Regions from separate parts of the Nitrincola sp. genome, predicted to be linked through region 2. Evidence: predicted binding sites of a transcription regulator. Region 2 holds the regulator's gene; each other region holds the start of a gene.
The links. The regulator sigma-54, encoded in region 2, starts transcription at its own class of promoters, with help from an activator protein. The targets are predictions, from matches to a motif close to TGGCACNNNNNTTGCTNT.
Positions count from the first base shown of each region.

Region 1 (5,551 bases), on a different contig from region 2:
GAGCGTACAATTTTTCCTTGCGTTGTCAGCATGATGGCCAATCCTCCTGCCAACCTTCAGCGAGCATGGCTGAGAAGCGCTCATCGGCCGGTAGGGTGTTATGTTGTTGACGAAGCGCCCGAGTCAGCCAGATGGGCGGAGACTGCTGCCAGGCGTCGATCAGCTGTTTAAGCAGGTCTTCGATCAGCTCACCCTGCTCTACTTTCAATGGCTGCACACCAGCGGCCAGCAGTTGGCGAATCGCCGAGGCGCCTACGGCATTACAGTACACTGCGGCACAGCCTTGCAGCAGTCTGACCTTGGCTTCGAGCTTGCCTTCCTGTTGGTCTTTCAGGGTGTCATTGCCGGAAAATTCAGCGATTTCAGCCACCCGATAATCCGCCGCGCTAAGGCTGTAGATGACAAAGGCTTCTGCCGCACCGAAATGCTGGTTAACCTGGCAGCGATCACTGCTGGCAAACGCAATTTGCAATCGGCTGGTGTCGGATCTGGCTGGATTAATCAGCTTCAAGTGACGCATTGTCAGCCTCCCCTGTCATAGGTTGATAGGCATAAGCGGTTTGGGTGGCATAGATGGACACGTGGGGCTTGATGGCATGCTGATGCTCCTGTTCCAGCAATTGATTAGCCAGTAGCGTCAGGGTGTTGCGTGTACCGCGATAGCCGATCCAGAGCTGGTGCTGTGCACCCAATCGGTCATAGATCGGCCAGCCAGCTCGCACTAACGGAATGTGCAGCCTGGCCGCTGTCTCGGCCGCATGGGCGTTACTGATCAGCAGTTGTGCCTGATGGCTACGGGCCGTTTGTTCCAGATCTTCCAAATCGCCGATAAACACCTCGTTGACTGGCACATCGGCTAGCAGTGCGGCGTGATGCGGGCTGACGGCCGCGACAACCTCCCCGCCAGTACTGATTATTAATTGGCTGAGTGAATAGAGTAGATCTGGATCGGCCGCAATGGCATAACGAGCAAAGCCCAGCATAAAGTGGGTATCCAGCAGGCTGTCTTGCAGTTGGCTACGTTCACGCTCCAGCCTTACGGAGACGGCTTGTCCACTGAGTTGGCGCAGGGTCTCCACCAGTGCATCCATGGTGTCTAGTCCCATCAGACTGTCGAAGCGGTAATCCTCAACACCGGTGCGCTGGTGTAACAGATCGGCAGCTTTATGCAGGGAGCGGCCTATAACCAGGGTGGCACGGGCTTGCCCCAGGGTGGTAAAGGCTTCTACCGGGGTGCCGCCCACGGTTAGGGGCGTAAAGTCATCTTCGGTCAGATGACCATCCAGGGCATCACCGACATCGGGCAGGATGGCTGGCTGCAGGGAAAAGCTTTCTACCAGATCACGCAGATACTCCAGGTCAGCTGCCGTCAGCATAGAGGATACCAACAGATTGATCTGCTCTGGGCGCTCACCTGCGTGCCCCGGATTATCGGCTACCAGTTGACTGATCAGCGCTTCAACCGCAAGGGCATAACCGCTTTCCAGCCCACCGCTGTAATCTGGTGTGACAACCGGGATGATCGGTGTGTTGCTGTATTCAGGGTGTTGATGGTAGAAGCGTTTAACCAGGCCCTGGATATCACTGCCCTGGGTTTCCGATAAGCCGGTAGTCGGAATGCCGATCAGGGCGGGCTGGCGCTTTTCGATCACCGTACGTAACCCTTGAAAGACATTGTCATCAGCGCCCATGACCGTGGTTGTCTGGTCCATGGCGGTGGTTTGCAGGGGGATAGGCTCACGAAAGTGGCGCACAAAAAACACCTTGGCAAAGGCACTGCAACCCTGTGAGCCGTGCAGCATGGGTAACGCATGGCGTATGCCAAGAAACGCCAGAATTGCACCGGTGGGTTGGCTGACTTTGAGTGGATTCACTGCCAGGGGTTTTTGGCGTTTAATGATCTTGGCCATGTTGCTCTCCTTTAACCGGGGTCTGCCAGGGTGCCGGTGTTCTCAGTGATGACCAGATAGGTGACTCCAGCGTCAGGGAGAGCTGGCGAGCCAGCTCCAGCATGCCGTCATAACCGGCATAGCCGAACTCGCGCTCCTGATTGATGTCCAGAAAAGGAATTCGGGCTTTCAGCGCGGTATACATGTTACGGCCCCCGGCAATCAGCATATCGGCACGGTAGTCACGGATGGTATCCAGCAGCGCCCTTGGGCTGCCATCATCAAGCATGCGGGCATCCTCACCCATGATGTCGCGGATACGTTGTTTGTCTTCTTCGGTAGATTTTTTGGTACCGGTTGCCACCACTTCCATACCCAGATCTTGCAAAGCAGAAACTATGGACCAGGATTTCACCCCACCGGTATACAACAACACGCGCTTACCCTTTAAGCGCTCTCGCCAGGGGGCAAGCAGGGTGTGGATACGGGCCTCTTCACGGGCAATCAGTTGTTCGGTGCGCAGGGTGAGGTCAGGGTCCTGAAGCAGATGCGCCAGGCTGCGCAGGGCATCAGAGGTGTCTTCTACGCCATAGAAGCTGCCTTCAAACCAGGGAATGCCATAGTGCTCCTGCATTTTGCGGGCAACGTTCAACAATGCCTTGGCACAGACGACCATATTGGCTTCGGCGCGGTGCATGGTCTGTACCTGGTGGAAGCGAGCATCACCGGACAGGGTACAAAGGATGCGCAGCCCCAGTTCATCGAGTAACGGCAGTACCTGCCAGAATTCACCGGCGATGTTGTATTCACCGATCAGGTTGATGTCATGCACCTGTATGCCAGGGCGCTGAACCTCAGCAGCTATGGGCTCCGGTTCAGCGGTACCGATGACGTACTTAAACATGGCCTCTCCGGCCAGACGGTTGCCCAGGTTTTTGGTACCGTAGAATCCAGCCGAGTCCACCGGTATCACCGGCAGGCTGAAATGCGTGCTGGCGGCGCGGCAGACGGCTTCAAAGTCATCGCCGATCAAGGCGGGGACACAGGTGTTATAGACAAATACCGCCGCGGGAGAATAGTCCCTGAGCGCCTGGGCAATACTGTGAAACAGGCGTTTTTCACCCTGACCCATAATCACATCCTGCTCAGTCAGATCTGTGGTCATACCGATACGATACAGCGTTGGACCGGAGGAACGGGTGCCGCGGTTATCCCAGGAACTGCCTGCACAGGCGATGGAGCCATGGACGATATGCGCCACATCAGCAATAGGGAGTAAGGCGATCTGGGCGCCGTCAAAGGCACAGCCACCGTCCGACGCACCGGGTTTTGGCGGAGTGCAACCACTCTTTGCTTTGCTGTTATGGCTGCAAGCGGGCTCATCCAGTAACGCGGCCAGTTGTTTTGCCTGCATAGTCGCTTCCTCTGTCTATTACTGAGGCTGAATCCGGCTAAACCGATTTTTTCAGCATAGGTCTGTAGAGAATTGCAAAGGCTGTGCCACGCAGGTTTTCACTAAAGGATTTGATATTTATATAATAAAAACAATAAATTATATTTTCTATGCTGCGCATGTCCGAGGGCATGTCATACCTGACAGACAAAATGTCTTAAAGGCGACAAAGTGCTTGAAGCAATTAAGTAAGGGTGAGGCTGAGCAACCTGGGCAAGTGGTTGTCAGCCTCGGGGGGGGACTAAAGTGTATAGGGCTTATGTAACCAATTACGGATCCACAGCGCTTGGCGCTCTGAGATGTAGCGGTAGTCGTTGATCCAGTCCTCCTGTAAGCGCTGTGCCAGTTCTTTGGGCACCAGGTTGCCGGCGACCATGGCAAAATACCAGGCACCGAAAAAGCCGGCGGCCTTATCGAAGCTGCGTAACTGGGCAGCCATGTCGGTCGCGTTGGCACTTAGCTCCCAGGGGAGTGTTTTCAGTGTGCTGGCTTTAATGGCTTGGGGTTGCAGCCGCAGTTCCTGGACGCCATAGGGGTTCTGACTTTGATGGCGCTGAAAAAACCAGTGACGATGGAAATCAGTGAGTCCGCTACCTGGCCCTTCTTTCCATTCACTGAAAAAGCGCTGTAGTGACGGTGTATTTACGGCCGTTTCCAGTGCGAGGTGCAGGTTAGTCAGGCAGCTTACTCGGTAAACAGGAAACCCCAGGGGTTGTCCATCCAGACGTGCTGGATGCAACGGATCGGTCAGGTCTGCCAGATCCAGTGGCGCAGCGGCAGTACTATTGAGCAATTGCCGGTCCATCACTTCCTGTAACTCCTCGACTTCCAACTGCCAGCAGGCTTCGGGGGCATGGCCGTAGCTGGCGGTAAAAAAGTGAGTGACGCCATTAAAGCGTGTAACCAGGGGCTGCAGTGACTCAATATCGATCAACAACTGTTCGAAATCACCGCTTTGCTGAAGTGATCTCTCTAACCACTCTTCTATATTCTGGCTGAGCAGGGTGCCATCCTGATGGCGAATACCCCCGCTTCTGAACCAGCCGGAGCGGCTAAATCGATGTTTGAAGCTGGCTTCTGGCCAACAAGTGTTGAGATAGGTTAACAGTGCGGTGTGATGGGGGCGTGGCTGCAGGCGCGCAATGCCTTTAGCCAGGTAATCTACACCGGGTCCAGAGTGTTGCAGGCTGTCAGGCTGTACTATAGCCGATACCCTGTTCTGCATGCTGTTCTCCCCGTCAGATTCAGGCCTAATCGTCATCGTCATGAAGTGCCAAAACCACACCGCAGGCGATTGTCAGGTCATTGGTCAGGCTGGCGCAGTGTGCGCTTGCATCCACCAGATACAGATCAAACCCTGTTCCCTGATAAGCCGGCTTGGCGCGTCCAGGTATATCGTTGTCGCTGCAGCAGGTCAGGCTGGCATCTGGCAAAAAGGCTTTAAACAGCTGCGTATCATCCCTGAGTGCCAGAGGCGTTTGCTCGATGGCCTGGGCCAATTGCTGTAATGCACCGGCGGCGATCATTCTTCGGCCTCTTCGACGAAGCGTTGTAGCAATACATTTTCTTTACCCAGAATTTTAGCTAGCCAAGGAGGTGGGTTGACCAGGGTGCTTTGCAACGCATTCAGCGTATCTCGAGCGGCGCCGGGCTTAGGAAACTTAATGGGATGGACGCCTGCACGTACCACTTTGGCCGCCGCCGGACCACCGATAGACTGTACATAAAGCAATTGGCAGTCGCCGATCAGCTCGGCTCTGGCGGTGTTGCGGTCATCTGCCGTCTGCGTGCTGCTGGCATCACGTATATCGGCTAGATAGAGCCCCTCAGTGTTGACGCGGTAAATCAAAAACCGCAGACAGGAACCAAAATGGCCATCCAGCAGTTCGGCATTGTTCGACGCCACAGCCACCTTAATACTGGGTGAGCCCTGCATCGACACCGGCATCGTCTCTATTTCCGGTGTTATGAGCTGAGCTTCCTGCTCGCCCCAAAGGTATCGCAGTGCATTTTTGATGCTATCACGGCTATAGTCTTCGGGTAGTTCGCCATCGTCACCGCTAAGAATACGGTTAATATCTTCGACGGTCAGCGTCTGTAGCTTGGCTTCGGTAATCGGCAAGCCGAGATAGGAACCCATAGCGACTACAAAAATGGTCGGGTCTTGTTCGGACAGTACCCGTGCCGCTTGGGATAAGCGACGTGCGGC
Region 1 is NZ_JBLXDN010000010.1:89,641-95,191, forward strand. Features, by position in the region: gene ACN0R1_RS09680 (SoxR reducing system RseC family protein) at 1-32, opposite strand, end outside; gene ACN0R1_RS09685 (NifB/NifX family molybdenum-iron cluster-binding protein) at 26-520, opposite strand; gene nifN (nitrogenase iron-molybdenum cofactor biosynthesis protein NifN) at 498-1,910, opposite strand; gene nifE (nitrogenase iron-molybdenum cofactor biosynthesis protein NifE) at 1,894-3,303, opposite strand; gene ACN0R1_RS09700 (hypothetical protein) at 3,584-4,567, opposite strand; gene ACN0R1_RS09705 (DUF6129 family protein) at 4,593-4,868, opposite strand; gene ACN0R1_RS09710 (dinitrogenase iron-molybdenum cofactor biosynthesis protein) at 4,865-5,551, opposite strand, start outside.
Region 1: nifE (nitrogenase iron-molybdenum cofactor biosynthesis protein NifE) is a predicted target of sigma-54. The motif match lies at 3,375-3,392, and genes of this name have one in related genera.

Region 2 (5,551 bases):
GTTTGATGTGGATGGTATATTAACCGATGGTTCGCTGTATTTTTTACCCGATGGTCAGGAAGTAAAAGCCTTCAATACGCTGGACGGCCTGGGGATAAAGCTGCTGCAGAAAGCCGGCATCAAGACAGCCATTATCACCGGACGCAGCTCATCACAAGTGAGCATGCGCGCCAAAGCACTCGGCGTTGACTGGCTGATACAGGGGCGTGAAGACAAGCTGACAGCTCTGGAAGAAATCTGGTTAGAAAGTGGAGACAGCGCAACCACTACCGCCTATATTGGCGATGATCTGCCGGACCTGGCGGCCATCATTACGGTCGCTTTTGGTGTCTCTGTTCCCAATGGTCATCCGGTAGTCTGCCAGGAAGCCGATTGGTGTACCTCCCGCCAAGGCGGTCATGGAGCGGCACGGGAATTCTGCGAAGTACTGTTATCAGCTCAGGGTAAACTGACCGGTCTGATTGAGGAATTTCGCTGATGTTTAGTGCCGCCCGCCTGAAACTGATAACCGGTCTGGCAATACTACTGGCCGCGCTGGTGTACTGGGGCATTTTTGGCAGTCCTGGTGAAACCGTTTCAGGTGACCCGGATAATCCAGATCGAGTGGACTTTTTTATCCGCGATGCGTACATCAGTGTATTCGATGAAAACGGACAACTCTCACGCATCGTCCAGTCACCCCATTTGCAGCATTTCCCGGCACCGGAGCTGATCACACTGAACAGCCCATTGATTACACTGCCTCGCGATGGACGTGGCGATACACAGATTTCGTCCGACCTCGGCAGCATGCCAGACGATGAAAGCAAGATTGAACTTGCAGGAAACGTCAGGGTTATTGATAATTCGGCTGCAGAAACACCTTGGGTACTGACGACATCAGTCATGACATTACTGCCACCGGATGATTATGCCGAAACCGATGCTCCCGTTCAGATTCAACAGGGAACCAACCGTACCGATGCTATCGGCATGCAGGCGTGGCTAAAAGAACACCGTATAGACCTGCTGTCTGACGTAAGAGGATATTATGCGACATACTAAAATGTTAATGCTGTGCCTGATCACAGCACTACTGATACTGAGTCAGACTGCTTACGCCCTGCCTGAAGACCAGGAGCAGCCAATCTATGTCTCAGCCGATCACGCCAGCATGAACGAACTCACTGGCGTCGCTGTGTATACCGGATCAGTTGAAATACGTCAGGGCACCATGCTGATGCTGGGTTCACGTGTCGAAATGCACCGTGATAATGCCGGTAGTATTTCCAGAATTTTATCGACTGGCTCCCCTGCTGAGTTTCATCAGCAAGCCAGTGCCAACCAGCCTACAACCAAGGCCTATGGATTACGTATGGATTACCAGGTACCCACTCAGACGGTAACCATTACTGAAAACGCTCGCGTTATGCAGGACGCCGACGAGTTCACCGGAGATCGCATCGTCTATGACATGGATAAATCTGTCGTGGATGCATTCAGAAGCGAGTCTCAGGATGGCCAGCGCGTGCAAATGATCATTCAACCGAAAGGCAACCAGTAGCCATGACCACCACTCTGGAAGCCCTGCATCTGGCCAAGTCCTATAAAGGACGTGATGTTGTTCGCGACGTTTCCCTGAAAATCAGCCAGGGCGAAATTGTGGGTCTGCTGGGTCCAAATGGTGCGGGTAAAACGACCTGCTTCTATATGATCGTGGGACTGGTAAATGCCGACAAGGGCAATATTCGTCTTGCACAGCAGGATATCACCCAATTGCCTATGCACAGCCGCGCCAAAAAAGGCATCGGCTATCTGCCACAGGAAGCTTCGGTGTTCAGAAAGCTGAGTGTCAGCGACAATCTGATGGCCATTCTGGAAACCCGTAAGGAGTTATCCAAATCAGACCGCACCCAGTTACTGGAAGAGCTGCTACAGGAATTCCATATTACCCATCTACGCAACAGCCCAGGTATGGCACTGTCTGGGGGGGAGCGTCGGCGCGTGGAGATAGCCCGTGCATTGGCCACGGAACCACGCTTCATTCTGCTGGATGAACCCTTTGCGGGTGTTGATCCGATATCAGTAAATGATATTAAACAGACCATACGGCATCTTCAGGAACGTAATATAGGTATACTGATAACTGATCACAATGTGCGCGAGACCCTCGACATTTGTGAACGTGCCTACATCGTCAGTGAAGGCGCCATCCTTGCAGATGGCAGTCCATCTGACATAATGGGCAACAAGCAGGTTCGCAGCGCCTATCTCGGCGACCAGTTCCGGCTTTAGTCACCATCCCTGCCTCTGAATAAGTGATCTTAACGGCATATGAAGCAAGCGTTACATCTCAAGATTGGCCAACATCTCACGATGACGCCACAGCTGCAACAAGCCATCCGCCTGCTGCAGCTGTCAACACTGGATCTACAACAGGAGATCCAGCAGGCGCTGGACAGCAACCCGTTGCTGGAAGTCAGTGATGATGAATCTGACACGACCGAAGCGCTCGTGGATCAAACCTATGAAGATAAAGAAACCGCTGCACTAAACAGCAATAGCGAAACGTCAGACAATTCAAACGAAGACACTGGGGCAGATACTGACTGGAATGAATCCATTCCCGATGACTTGCCCACTGACAGCAACTGGGAAGACACCTTCCAAAGCCAAGGCCCAGGCTCAGGCTCTGCTGCCGAAGGCGACTGGCCTAATCAAGACAATGATACCCGAGAAGACACCCTCCAGGATCATCTGATCTGGCAGTTGAACCTGACCCCCATGAGTGAACAGGACTATATGGTGGCAGAGGCCATTATCGACGCCACGGATGCGGATGGCTACCTGCGTAGCGACCTTGCCGAGCTACTGGAACAGTTCCAGGCACAACAGCCGGAACTGTTCATGGAAGCCGATGAAGATGAAATTCTGGCGGTACTCCACCGGGTTCAGCAATTTGATCCACCGGGGGTAGCCGCCCGAGATCTGAGTGAATGCCTGTGTATACAGATCAGGCAACTGCCAGAAACGATCGAATGGCGTGAGCAAGCAATTCGCCTTTGCCGGGAATTTTTACCCCTGCTAGGCAGCCATGATTACAAAACACTGATGCGCAAAATGCGTCTGAATGACGTTGAACTGGATAATGTCATCAACCTGATCCGCTCGTTAAACCCCAAACCCGGCGCATTGATCAGCTCCACTCAATCTGAATATGTCATACCCGATGTCATGGTGCGTAAAATCCAGGATGAGTGGATCGTATCCCTTAATCCAGATATCGCTCCTAAACTGCGGATCAATTCACAGTATGCGGATTTGATCCGACGTGCTGACAGCAGTGCCGACAATACCTACTTGAAAAATCACCTGCAGGAAGCGCGCTGGTTTTTGAAAAGTTTGCTGAGCCGCAATGACACGCTACTAAAGGTGGCAACCGAGATTGTCGAGCGACAGCGCGACTTTCTCGACACAGGTGATGAAGCCATGAAACCCATGGTGTTGCATGATATCGCTGAAGCGGTATCCATGCATGAATCCACCATTTCCCGTGTTACCACACAAAAATTCATTCATACCCCCAGAGGTATTTTTGAGCTTAAATATTTCTTTTCCAGTCAGGTTAATACGGCCGATGGAGAAGGTGCTTCATCCACAGCGATTCGAGCGCTGATCAAAAAGTTGATTTCTGCTGAAAATACAGCCAAACCCCTCAGCGATAACAAGATCGCACAACTGCTGAAAGAGCAGGGAATCAACGTAGCAAGACGTACCGTCGCAAAATATCGTGAGGCGTTAAGCATTCCGCCTTCTAATGAGCGCAAGCGTCTGCTTTAATTAACTATAGAGTACGACCTCATCGTACCGGCACTAAGGAGAGATACCATGCAGATCAATATAACCGGTCATCACGTAGAACTGACAGATGCATTAAATGAGTACGTTCGCAGTAAATTCGTGCGTCTTGAGCGTCATTTCGACAATATTACCAACGTACAGGTGACCCTGAGTGTTGAGAAGCAGCGCCAGAAAGCTGAAGCTGACTTACATGTAGCTGGAGGTGAAATATTTGCACAAGCCGAACAGGATGACATGTATGCTGCAATAGATGCCATGATCGACAAATTGGATCGTCAGGTCATTAAGCACAAGGAAAAAATGAAATCTCATAAATAACCACTAACTATTGACTATCACATGCCTATATCCGAACTACTGACTGAATCCCTGACACTCTGTCATATCGATGCCGTCAGTAAAAAACGTGTTTTAGAAATTGCCAGTGAAACACTGGCTGCCGAAATAGATGAACTGGAAGCTGAAGATGTCTTCAGCGCCCTGCTCAATCGTGAACGCCTCGGCAGTACAGGCATCGGCGACGGTGTGGCGATCCCACACTGTCGTCTGGCTGGCTGTAATAGAGCTCTCGCACTTTTAATCACCTTGAAAGAACCTATTGATTTTGATGCGATAGACAACCGTCCTGTCGACCTTCTCTGCTGCCTATTGGTCCCTGAAGATGCGGCTACAGAGCATTTACAAACACTCGCTGGTCTAGCCGAGCTCTTCAGTCAGTCAGAGATACGTGAAGCACTGCGAGGTGCTACTGATGCCGTCACGCTGTTCAGTCGTTTTATGAACGCTGCCGGGCAAGGAAGCTAAGCTGTGAAGCTGGTCATTTTGAGTGGTCGATCCGGTTCAGGTAAAACTACGGCGCTGCAAGCACTTGAAGATGCTGGTTTTTATTGCATTGACAATCTTCCAGCCATGCTATTACCTGAGCTGATCAAGCAAATGACCGAGGCCACAGGAAATCCTTCCAGGATAGCTGTCAGCATTGACGCCCGAAACCTGACCAGCAACCTGGAACGTTTTCCAGCGTTACTTGAACAGCTCAAACAGTTCAATGACCTGAGTTGTGAAGTAATCTACCTGGACGCATCGGAATCGACGCTGCTGAAACGTTTCAGTGCAACCCGACGCAAGCATCCGCTCACGGATACGCATTCTGGATTACATGAAGCGATCGAATACGAACGGGTTTTACTCGAACCCATCGCCACCCTGGCAGACATGCGGATTGATACTACACGGCTGACGCTGTATGAGTTACGTGATCGTATTAAACTGCGAATTACCAACAGGCGAGAACAATCGCTATCGCTGCTGTTTGAGTCTTTTGGCTTTAAACACGGTGTACCACTGGACGCTGACTTTACCTTTGATGTGCGCACACTACCCAATCCTCACTGGGTACCAGAATTGCGCCCACTGACCGGACTGGACAAAGAGGTACGTGAGTTTCTGCAGCAATCTACCGATGTGGATGAGATGATAGCGGATATCTCTCACTTTCTGGAACGCTGGTTACCACGTATTCGCCAGGATAACCGTAGTTACCTGACAATCTGTATCGGCTGTACCGGTGGCCAACATCGCTCGGTCTATCTGGCAGAATACCTTGCTAACCATTTCAGCCTGTCGATGGACAGTGTCCATGTCCGTCACCGCGAACTGACCTGATTGAGAAAAGCATGATTGAATCCCCCATCACTATCATTAATAAACT
Region 2 is NZ_JBLXDN010000001.1:332,291-337,841, forward strand. Features, by position in the region: gene ACN0R1_RS01525 (KdsC family phosphatase) at 1-478, shown strand, start outside; gene lptC (LPS export ABC transporter periplasmic protein LptC) at 478-1,044, shown strand; gene lptA (lipopolysaccharide transport periplasmic protein LptA) at 1,031-1,543, shown strand; gene lptB (LPS export ABC transporter ATP-binding protein) at 1,546-2,274, shown strand; gene ACN0R1_RS01545 (RNA polymerase factor sigma-54) at 2,314-3,819, shown strand; gene hpf (ribosome hibernation promoting factor) at 3,868-4,158, shown strand; gene ACN0R1_RS01555 (PTS sugar transporter subunit IIA) at 4,180-4,644, shown strand; gene rapZ (RNase adapter RapZ) at 4,648-5,505, shown strand; gene ACN0R1_RS01565 (HPr family phosphocarrier protein) at 5,517-5,551, shown strand, end outside.

Region 3 (5,551 bases), on a different contig from region 2:
AATATCGGTGTTGGGGTGCAGGGTAGAGCAGCGGCCTTCCCAGATGGACCAGGCCTTGGCGGCTGCCATACGAGCGATTTCATTATCAGCCGTAAGTCGCTGATAATAGGCAGTGAGCAGGTCATGCTGTTCTGCGGCAGGAATGGGTTGCAGAAAGTCAGCCCAGTAATCCGGGAAAATAGCACTGGCGCCTTGTTGGTAAAACCAGTGGATATCCTGCTGGCGGCACAGAAATATACCCCGCAGAATCATGCCGCTAACCCGATCAGGATGTGCCTGGGCATAGGCCAACGCCAGGGTTGAACCCCAGGAGCCGCCAAATAACAACCATTGCTCAATCCCCAGGTGTGCCCGTATAGACTCCATGTCGCTAATCAGATCAGTGGTGGTATTGTTTTCCAGGCAGGCATGCGGTGTTGAACGCCCACAGCCGCGTTGGTCAAACAGGATAATACGGTAGTGGCCAGGATTAAAAAAACAGCGGTGTGTTGGTGAGGTTGCGCCCCCAGGTCCCCCATGAATAAATATCACCGGAATACCTTGCGGGTTACCACTCTCCTCCACGTAAATCTGGTGGATCGTGTCCACATCGAGTCGATGTTCGGCGTAAGGGGTAATGTCAGGGTAGAGGGTGCGCATGCTCGACGGCTCCTGAGGGTACTTTCAAACAAAAAAAAGGCAGCCCGGAGGCTGCCCTTAGTTTAGCAAGCCTTACTTTTTATTGCGCTTACGCTCGTTCTCTTTCAAGAGTTTTTTGCGTATGCGGATGCTGTTTGGTGTGACTTCTACCAATTCATCATCTTCAATAAAGTCGAGCGCTTGTTCCAGTGAGAATTTAACTGGGGGAGTCAGTACGATGTTTTCATCCGTACCTGACGCGCGCACGTTGGTCAACTGCTTGCCCTTGGTGGGGTTGACCACCAGGTCGTTCGAGCGGCTGTGAATACCTATGACCATGCCTTCATAAACTTCAACGTTAGGCGGTAAGAACAGACGGCCGCGCTCCTGCAGGTTAAACAGGGCAAAACCAAGTACTTTACCATTGACCATGGAGACCAGTACGCCGTTCTGGCGCTCGCCCATGTCGCCGTCTTTAACGCGACCATAGTGATCAAAGATAGATGTCATGATACCGGTGCCCGATGTCATGGTCATAAACTGGCTGCGGAAACCGATCAGACCACGGGATGGGATCATAAAGGTTACGCGTATGCGTCCTTTACCATCCACTTCCATATTGGTCATGTCGCCTTTGCGTTTACCCAGCTCTTCAATAACAGATCCCTGGTGCTGTTCTTCAACATCCAGCATCACCAGTTCGTAGGGCTCACGGATTTCACCGTCAATCACTTTCTGAATAACTTCCGGACGGGAAACACCCAGTTCGAAGCCTTCACGACGCATGGATTCAATCAGCACCGATAGATGCAATTCGCCACGACCTGATACTTTAAATTTCTCTGGTGTTTCGCCTGGCTCAACCCGCAGTGCCACGTTATGAATCAATTCACGTTCCAGACGCTCCTTGATATTACGGCTGGTAACAAACTTGCCATCTTGGCCGGCAAAGGGTGAGTCGTTGACCTGGAAGGTCATGGACACTGTTGGCTCATCCACCGACAAGGCCGGCAGGGCTTCAACACAGTTTGGATCGCACAGAGTATCAGAAATATTCAGCTGCTCCAGGCCGGTGATACAAACGATGTCACCCGCTTCCGCTTCAGATATTTCAATACGCTCGAGACCATGGTAACCCATAATCTGCAGCACGCGGCCGGAGCGCAGCCCAGCATGGCTGTCAATGACTTTAACCTGGGTATTGGTTTTCAGACGACCACGAGTGATACGCCCAACACCGATAACACCCACGTAGCTGTTGTAGTCGAGTGCGGAGATCTGCATCTGCAATGGACCGTCAGGATCTACGCGAGGTGGATGTACATGCTTGATAATGGCTTCAAACAGCGGCGTCATATCCTCGGCCATGTTTTCATGGTCCAGGCCAGCGATGCCATTCAGGGCTGAAGCATATACAACCGGGAAGTCGAGCTGTTCATCCGTAGCACCCAGGTTGTCAAACAGATCAAATACCTGATCCATAACCCAATCAGGTCGGGCACCAGGACGGTCTACTTTATTGATGACAACGATCGGGTTCAGACCTTGAGCAAAGGCTTTCTGGGTTACGAAGCGGGTCTGAGGCATAGGACCATCAACCGCATCTACCAGTAGCAGAACGGAGTCTACCATGGAGAGTACCCGTTCAACTTCACCACCAAAGTCGGCGTGTCCCGGTGTGTCTACGATGTTGATACGGTAGTCATTCCACTTGATAGCCGTATTTTTGGCCAAAATGGTAATGCCACGCTCACGCTCCTGGTCATTGGAGTCCATGATGCGTTCTGCACTTTCATCGCGACGAGTCAGAGTGCCTGACTGCTGCATTAGCTTGTCCACTAGTGTGGTTTTGCCATGGTCGACGTGCGCGATGATGGCAATGTTTCTGAGGTCTTCGATCACAGGTGTGTTCCAGGTTTCTTTGTAAAGCGCAGCATTATACGCCAGTAACGCCGAACAATCGATGAAAGTTTGTGCAGTGTTTATTTTCAAAATGGTGCACTGCGATAGCGCAAGATTTCACGCTTTGGCGTAGTATTAACAAGTCAGTGCACACTATCAGAACTCCAATTGCCTTTGCGCACCAATATCGTGCCTTTTGATGTTAATGAGCACCATATTAGTGCAAAAAGATGTTTTGTGGATGGGGCGTTTTCACCGCTCCCGCCGTAAATAGTGGCTCTGACGAAATGGCACAAGGATTGCTTTAGAATTATCAAGCAGTCGTGCCGGATAGAACTCCGGCGGATCCGGCTTTCGGCAAATTCATCTAGATCAAAAGGTAGGAGAGTCCTATGTCAGAGAATACTCTGAATCTGATTAAAGAACACAATGCGAAATGGGTTGATATGCGCTTTACTGATTTTAAAGGTAAAGAACAGCACGTAACCATCCCTGTTTCTGATATGGGTGATTCCTTCTTCGAAGAAGGTAAGATGTTTGATGGCTCCTCTATCTCCGGATGGAAGGGTATTAATGAATCTGACATGATTCTGATGCCGGATGATTCTGCATCCGTACTGGATCCTTTTACTGAAGCACCGACTATTATTGTGCGTTGTAACATAGTCGAGCCAGCCACGGGTCAGGGCTATGACCGTGATCCTCGCTCTGTCGCGCTGCGTGCAGAACAGTATCTGGCATCTACCGGTATTGCTGATACAGCGATGCTTGGCCCAGAGCCTGAATTCTTCGTGTTTGATGAAGTTAACTGGCATGCCGATATCGGTGGCTGTGGCTATACTATCAGCTCTGAAGAAGCCTCTTGGGCATCCAGCCATAAGATTGAAGGTGGTAACACCGGTCACCGTCCACGCGTGAAAGGCGGTTACTTCCCAGTACCCCCAATCGACTCTCTGCATGATCTGCGTGCAGCGATGTGTGATGCTATGGAAGCTATGGGTCTGACCATCGAAGTTCACCACCATGAAGTGGCTACAGCGGGTCAGTGCGAAATCGGCGTGCGTGGTAACACTCTGGTTAAAAAAGCCGACGAAGTTCAGATCCTGAAGTACTGCGTACACAATGTTGCGCACGCTTATGGCAAAACCGCTACCTTCATGCCTAAGCCGCTGGTAGGTGATAATGGTTCAGGTATGCACGTTCACCTGTCTATGAACAAAGATGGCAAGAACATCTTCGCGGGTGACGGCTACGGTGGTTTGAGTGAAACGGCGCTTTACTACATCGGCGGTATCATCAAACACGCTAAAGCGTTGAATGCACTGTGTAATCCATCAACTAACTCCTACAAGCGTTTGGTTCCTGGATTCGAAGCACCGGTTATGTTGGCTTACTCAGCACGTAACCGCTCTGCCTCTTTGCGTATTCCTTATACCACTACACCTAAGGCACGTCGTGTGGAAGCTCGCTTCCCTGATCCAGCTGCCAACCCTTACTTGTGCTTTGCAGCCTTGTTGATGGCGGGTATCGACGGTATTCAGAACAAGATCCACCCTGGTGATCCTGCAGATAAAGATCTGTATGACCTGCCACCAGAAGAAGCCAAGCTGATCCCAACTGTGGTATCCAGCTTGACTGAAGCCCTGGATAACCTGGAAGCTGATCATGAGTTCCTGACTAAAGGTGGCGTGTTCTCTAAAGATATGCTGGATGCCTACATCAAGCTGAAACGTGCCGAAGTTGAGCGCGTTAACATGACAACACACCCTGTTGAGTTTGACCTTTACTACTCTGTTTAAGACTAGCAAGGTTTAACCCAGCTAAAAAAGCCTCCTGACGGAGGCTTTTTTTATGCGCTCTCTTAACGCAAATCTCTGTACTAATAAATAGCAAGCGCACAGAATTGGTGCGTTAAGTATAAGCTGTATAAGGCTAATATGGATGAGAAACCCGTATCCACTGCACTTATTTGGATCGTGAAGGGGCATTTAAGTGGCACCTTTCTTGCTATAACAATGCAAGAGGAGATGTTAAATGGCAATAAAATCGATTCATCAGCAGATACTGGATAACCTGACAACCTCAGTGATTCTGCTAGATAATCAGTTATTTATAACCTATATGAACCCAGCGGCAGAAATGCTGTTGCAGGCATCCATACGCCGCTTAAAAGGTAAGGCTGTGTATGAGTGGCTGGTGTTCAGCGAGGAAGATCTGGAGTTGATGCGTGATGCCTTAACATCGTTGCATCCATACAGTAAACGCGAAGCGCGTCTGATGAACGCAATGGGCCAAGAGTTATTAATCGACTACAGTGTTAATTTATCACCCACGTTGGGATTGCTTTTAGAAGTTCAGGCAAGAGACCGTTTGTTGCGTATTGAGCGTGAAGAGGAGCTGTTATCTCGACATGCAACAGCGCGTTCATTGGTCAGAGGTCTTGCGCATGAAATTAAAAATCCCTTAGGTGGCATTCGCGGTGCGGCACAGTTGCTCGAACGTGAGTTGACGGATGTCGAGCTGCATGATTATACCCGTGTGATCATTGATGAGGCGGATCGCTTGCGCAACCTGGTGGATCGTTTATTAGGCCCACATAAGTTGCCCCATCTGGAAATGGTTAATATTCATGCCATTCTGGAGCGCGTCTGTCACTTGGTCAGAGCTGAATCTGAAGAGAAAATCAGTTTGACGCGGGATTATGACCCGAGCATTCCAGAGTTTTCTGGGGACAAAGAGCAACTGATTCAGGCCATTCTGAATATTGTCCGTAACGCCATGCAAGCGCTGCATGAATCGGCTACTGAAAATCCATCCATTACCATTAAAACTCGGGCGTTGCGTCAGATGACGCTGGGTACTGAAAGACACCGACTGGTGTGTTCGATTGAAATAATTGATAACGGTCCGGGCATTCCTGAAGAGCTGGCTTCGACGATCTTTTACCCGATGGTTACTGGGCGTGCGGAAGGTTCCGGCCTGGGCTTGTCCATTGCTCAAGCTATCATCAATCGACACCGTGGATTGATAG
Region 3 is NZ_JBLXDN010000016.1:56,508-62,058, reverse strand. Features, by position in the region: gene pip (prolyl aminopeptidase) at 1-639, opposite strand, end outside; gene typA (translational GTPase TypA) at 712-2,520, opposite strand; gene glnA (glutamate--ammonia ligase) at 2,913-4,319, shown strand; gene glnL (nitrogen regulation protein NR(II)) at 4,555-5,551, shown strand, end outside.
Region 3: glnA (glutamate--ammonia ligase) is a predicted target of sigma-54. The motif match lies at 2,809-2,826, and genes of this name have one in related genera.

Region 4 (5,551 bases), on a different contig from region 2:
GATTAATGTAGAAGCAACTCTGGCTTGATGATTATTCAAATTTTATTGTTAAATAAAATAGGGGGGAGCGCACTTCTTCAATTATCTGCATCAGTGCCCTTGTTAATACTAAGTGTACTAGGTAACCCCATCGTATTCTCGGCACTTTAAGCCTTATAAAAACGAATCCAATAGGTACCTGGTCTAACAAACGAGCGTAAAATCGGACCTAGATTAATACAGCACTATGTGGGATCATCAACCTAGGAATCCGCTTTATTTTCTCCATTGAGATGATGAACCAAGCAAAATCATAGTAGCTTACGTCAATGACCACTTTTGGCGCCTAAGCTGACAGTTATCGTCAGCGGTACAACAAGCCATAAAGCAGGTTCCCAAGGGAACCTGCTTTATGATTACGTCAAATTTTCACGTGGCACTGATTCTCCGCTACTTCATCCCCAGCCTTTTAGCCAGCCGGTGCAAGTTTCCTGTGTCCAGACCCAGAGCACGGGCGCTGGCCGCCCAGTTGCCATCATTGGCGTCCAGGGCCTGGCGAATCAGCCGCTGCTGAAACTGCTCGGTGGCCTGACGAAAGCCCAGGCCAATATCGACATCCGGTGTCACAGTGGCTAGCGGAGTCCTAGCCTTTGAGCCCTTGCCCGGCGTGCGATCAAGATGCCGGGGATGGATCACCACATCTTCTGTGACCGACTCGGCTCTGGCCAGCACCGTGGCCCGGTGCAGGCAGTGCTCCAGCTCCCGGACATTCCCCGGCCATTGCGTGCTCATCAACAGTTGATTGGCTGTCTCATCTAACCTCAGAGAGCGTAAGCCTAGATTGGCCTGCCAACGTTCCAGAAAGAACCCGGCCAATAACAACAGGTCGTCTCCGCGCTGTTCCAGCGGGGGCACCTGAAGCGGGAATACACTCAACCTATGATAAAGATCGGCCCTGAAACGCTTGTCCAACACCTCCTGGCGTAGATCCCGGTTGGTGGCGGCGATGATGCGTACATCCACCTTGATGGCCTTATCACTGCCGACACGCTGCAAATCGCCATACTGAAGAACTCGCAACAACTTGGCCTGTAAGCCCAGTGACAACTCCCCGACTTCATCCAGAAACAGGGTGCCGCCGTCCGCCAGTTCGAACTTCCCTTGTCTATTGCTGATGGCACCGGTAAAGGCGCCTTTTACATGACCAAAGAGTTCACTCTCAGCCACGGATTCGGGCAGCGCAGCGCAGTTCAGATAAATCAGAGGCTTGTCGGCACGCAGGGACGCAGCATGAATAGCCTCGGCCACCAGCTCCTTACCTGTGCCTGTCTGGCCCAACACCAACGCCGTCAGATCCGTCTTGGCAACCACCTCTATCTCTCGCCTGAGTGACTGCATCACCGGCGACTGACCAATGATCTCCACAGCCATGTTCTGCTGGCTTTCGCTGCGTTGTGAACTCAAACCCACCTGACCGCTGATCCGTTCCAGCTCTTCCATCAAAAGGGCATTGTTAAGGCTGGCCGCAGCCAGTGCAGATACCGTGCGCAGATCGCCATCACTGAACTTATCAAACTGCTGAGGATTGAAATCATCAATGGTAAGGGCACCAATAAGGCGCTGGTTCGCCACCAGGGGCAAACCGACGCAGGCGTGAACCTTCAGTTTGTCATCGTGGCTGGGGATCAAGCCATCGTATGGATCGGGCAGATCGCTGTCGGCAGGAAAACGCACCACATCCCCTGCCCTGGCAATCGCCTCCAGCCTAGGGTGCTCCGCAATCTGGAAGCGGCGCCCCAGCACCTCAGTGGCCAGGCCGTTGATCGCCAGCGGGGTGAACTGGTTGCCACGAAATACCAACAGTGCAGACGCATCACAATCCAGCAAGGTGCGGACCGTGGTCAGCAATCGATCAAAACGATCCTGGGCCGACACATCAGAGGTCAGATCCAACGCCAAGCTGGCAAAATCATCTAAAGCCAATCCCATAGGATGCTCCTGGCCAAACATTGTCAAAAAGACAGTGAATTGTCATTTAGACAGTATAGTAAGAATGTCATTATGACACCATCCTTAAAGTCATACCCCGTAAATTCAAGCCCTTAAAACTTGGCACGATTGCTGTAATAGCTCACTCAGTTTGAATAAATGATTTTCCGATTTTGAGGTACGGCTTCATGGCAATCCACGTAAAAAACAACATCCACTGGGTAGGACAACGCGACTGGGAGGTACAGGACTTTCACGGCACCGAATACAAGATGACCAAGGGCACCAGCTACAACAGCTATCTGATTCGGGAAGAGAAAACCGTGCTGATTGACACCGTCGACCACCGCTTCAGCCAGGAGTTTATTCAGAACCTGGCGATGGAAGTGGACCTGAACCAAATTGACGCCATAGTGATCAACCACGCCGAAGAGGATCACGCCGGAGCCCTGGCGGCACTGCTGGAGAAGATCCCCGGTACCCCCATCTACTGCACCGAGAACGCCATCGATTCCATCACCGGCCACCATCACCGCCCCGACTGGAACTTCCAGCCCGTAAAAACCGGTGACAGCCTGGACCTGGGCAATGGCAAACAGCTGGTATTCGTCGAAGCGCCCATGCTGCACTGGCCCGATAGCATGATGACCTACATGACCGGCGATGCCGTGCTGTTCTCCAACGACGCCTTCGGCCAGCACTATTGCGACGAACGCCTGTTCAACGATGAAGTGGACCAGGCAGAACTGTACGAGCAATGCCTGCGCTACTACTCCAACATCCTCACCCCCTTCAGTGCCCTGGTCATTGCCAAGATCAAAGAGGTGCTAAGCCTGAACCTGCCGGTGGATATGATCGCCACCTCTCATGGCATCGTCTGGCGCGACAATCCGGTACAGATCATCGAAAAGTATCTGGAGTGGGCCGACGACTATCAGGAAGATCGCATCACCATCTTCTACGACACCATGTCCGGCAATACCCGGATGATGGCGGACGCCATTGCCCAGGGGATCCACGACGTCGACCCCGGTGTGGCGGTGAAAGTGTTCAACGTCTCCCGTCAGGACAAGAACGAGATCCTGGCCAACCTGTTCCGCTCCAAGGGCGTGCTGGTGGGCTCTTCCACCATGAACAACGTGATGATGCCCAAAATTGCCGGCATGCTGGAGGAGATCACCGGCCTGCGATTCAAGAATAAGAAGGCCGGTGCCTTCGGCAGTTTCGGCTGGAATGGCGGCGCGGTTGACCGTATTCATGCCCGCCTGACCGACGCCGGTTTCGAGACACTGCCCGGCCTGAAGACCAAATGGAAACCCGATGGCCAGGCGCTGAGAGCGTGCCGTGAACATGGCCGCCAGGTCGCTCGCCAATGGACACTGCATCCTCTTAACCAAGCTCAACCGCCAGTCCAGACAGAGCCCTCTGCCCTGCCCCAGAATCACACCTCTGAGAAGGCGCCTGGCTCTATAGTGGCCGGGGATGAGCCGATGCTCTGCACCGTATGCCAGTGGATCTACGACCCGGCCTTGGGCGAACCCAATCAGGGCGTCGAGCCCGGAACCGCCTGGAGTCAGGTGCCCGACACCTTCCTTTGCCCGGAATGCGGTCTGGGCAAGCAGGTATTTGAGCCCACTGCCCGCCAGGAGGACGCTGCATGAGTGCGCCCATTGTCATCATTGGCAGCGGCTTTGCTGCCTATCAACTGGTGAAGGCACTGCGCAAACTGGATGCCGACCACCCCATTACCGTGGTGACCGCCGACGACGGCCATGAATACAGCAAACCGGATCTCAGTCATGTGGTCAGCCGTGGCCAGAGGGCCGACGACTTGGTGAAGCTCTCCGGGGCACAATTTGCTGAGCAGCACAACATCACTCTATTGCCACGGCAGACGGTAGAGCGCATTGACCCAGCCCAGCGTCAGCTGGTGCTGGCCGACCGAAGGCTCAGTTATGACCAACTGGTCCTGGCCACAGGGTCCCGGGCGATGGTACCGGCCATCGACGGGCTTACAAACGGCGACATCGTCACCCTTAACAGCCTTGGAGAGTATCAACAGCACCAACAGAGGTTGTTGGATGCCGAGTCGGTTCTGGTGATTGGCGCTGGGCTCATAGGCACCGAACTGGCCATGGACCTGGCCAATGCCGGTAAGGAAGTGGTTCTGACCGACATGGCGCCGCGGCTGCTGCCCAGGTTGCTGCCAGAATTCATCGCCAGCCGGCTGCACTCTTGCCTGAGCACGCAGCCCGTCACTCTGGAGCTAGCCACACAGGTTCAAACCGCAGACCCGCAAGGCCGGGGGTATCGTGTCACCCTGACCAATGGCCACCAGCATGATGTCGACGCCGTCGTCGCCGCCATCGGTCTGAGGCCCAACATTCAGCTGGCCCGTCAGGCGGGGCTTAAGGTAAATCAAGGTATCGTGGTGGACAGTCAGCTTCGGACCAGCGAAAGAGACATCTTTGCCCTGGGCGATTGCGCAGAGCGGAACAGTCAGCTGGAGCCCTACCTGCAACCGGCGCTGCTGGGTGCCAACGCCCTGGCCAAAACCCTATTAGGATCACCCACTGACGTGATTCGCACCAATACTCTGGTCAAGGTGAAAACTCCGCACCTGCCCATTCAACTTGCCGGTGACACCAGTCACGTCGGCGCTCAATGGGAGGTCAAAGTAGATGACGAGGGTATGACCGCCAGCGCTTTCGACAGTCAGCAGAAACTGATCGGCATAGTGACCACTGAGCAACACATGAAAAACGCTTTTTCTCTGCTCAGACAACTGCCATTGGTGTAGAAAAGTGAACAGCCGAATCCAGGAGACACGCAGGCCATCAACCACAGGTAAGTGGTCCAGGCTGAATCGATACATAACACGGTGCTACCGCCTCCTGGTGCCGGAACAACTCTCTACCGGCCTGGACCTGCCCATCAACGAGCTTGGCCAGGCCAACTTCGAATGCCAGCTTTGCCAAAAGCCACTGCTAAACAGATCAAAGAGGAACAGATCATGAGCCATCAACGCATCCCATCCCACTGGACCATCCAGCGTTCAACGCCATTTTTCACTAAGGAGAATGTGCCTGCAGCCCTGTTGTCACACCACAACACAGCCGAAGGCGTTTTTGGTCAGTTGTGTGTGATGGAGGGGGTAGTCACCTACTTCGGCTTCCCCGATAAAGACGCCAGCGAGCACGAGATCAAAGTGGTGATCTCCGCCGGTCAGTTTGCCACCAGCCCGCCTCAGTACTGGCACCGCATCGAACTGTCTGATGACGCCCAGTTCAACATTAACTTCTGGTCCGAAAAGGACAAAGGCGATAAACCGCTGTTCAATGCACGCTGATTGCTGTCCATCTCAATTAGAGGTGAACAGCCAAATCCTGCCAGGCCTCGAACATTGTCGAGGCCTGGCAGGGTTAAAGCGCTTAGATGGTAAAGAACTCCAGCTCTCTCTTTTGCTTCTCGGACAGCTCGGCCAGTGCCCTTACCGAGGTGCTTACCTGATAAGCGTAAGCAACATTCTGATTCACCAGGTCAAAAGCCTGGGCGGTATTTTTCGAGATGTCCTCGGTCACAC
Region 4 is NZ_JBLXDN010000050.1:9,998-15,548, forward strand. Features, by position in the region: gene norR (nitric oxide reductase transcriptional regulator NorR) at 430-1,968, opposite strand; gene norV (anaerobic nitric oxide reductase flavorubredoxin) at 2,157-3,629, shown strand; gene norW (NADH:flavorubredoxin reductase NorW) at 3,626-4,768, shown strand; gene ACN0R1_RS19575 (DUF1971 domain-containing protein) at 4,931-5,317, shown strand; gene ACN0R1_RS19580 (methyl-accepting chemotaxis protein) at 5,400-5,551, opposite strand, start outside.
Region 4: norV (anaerobic nitric oxide reductase flavorubredoxin) is a predicted target of sigma-54. The motif match lies at 2,090-2,107, and genes of this name have one in related genera.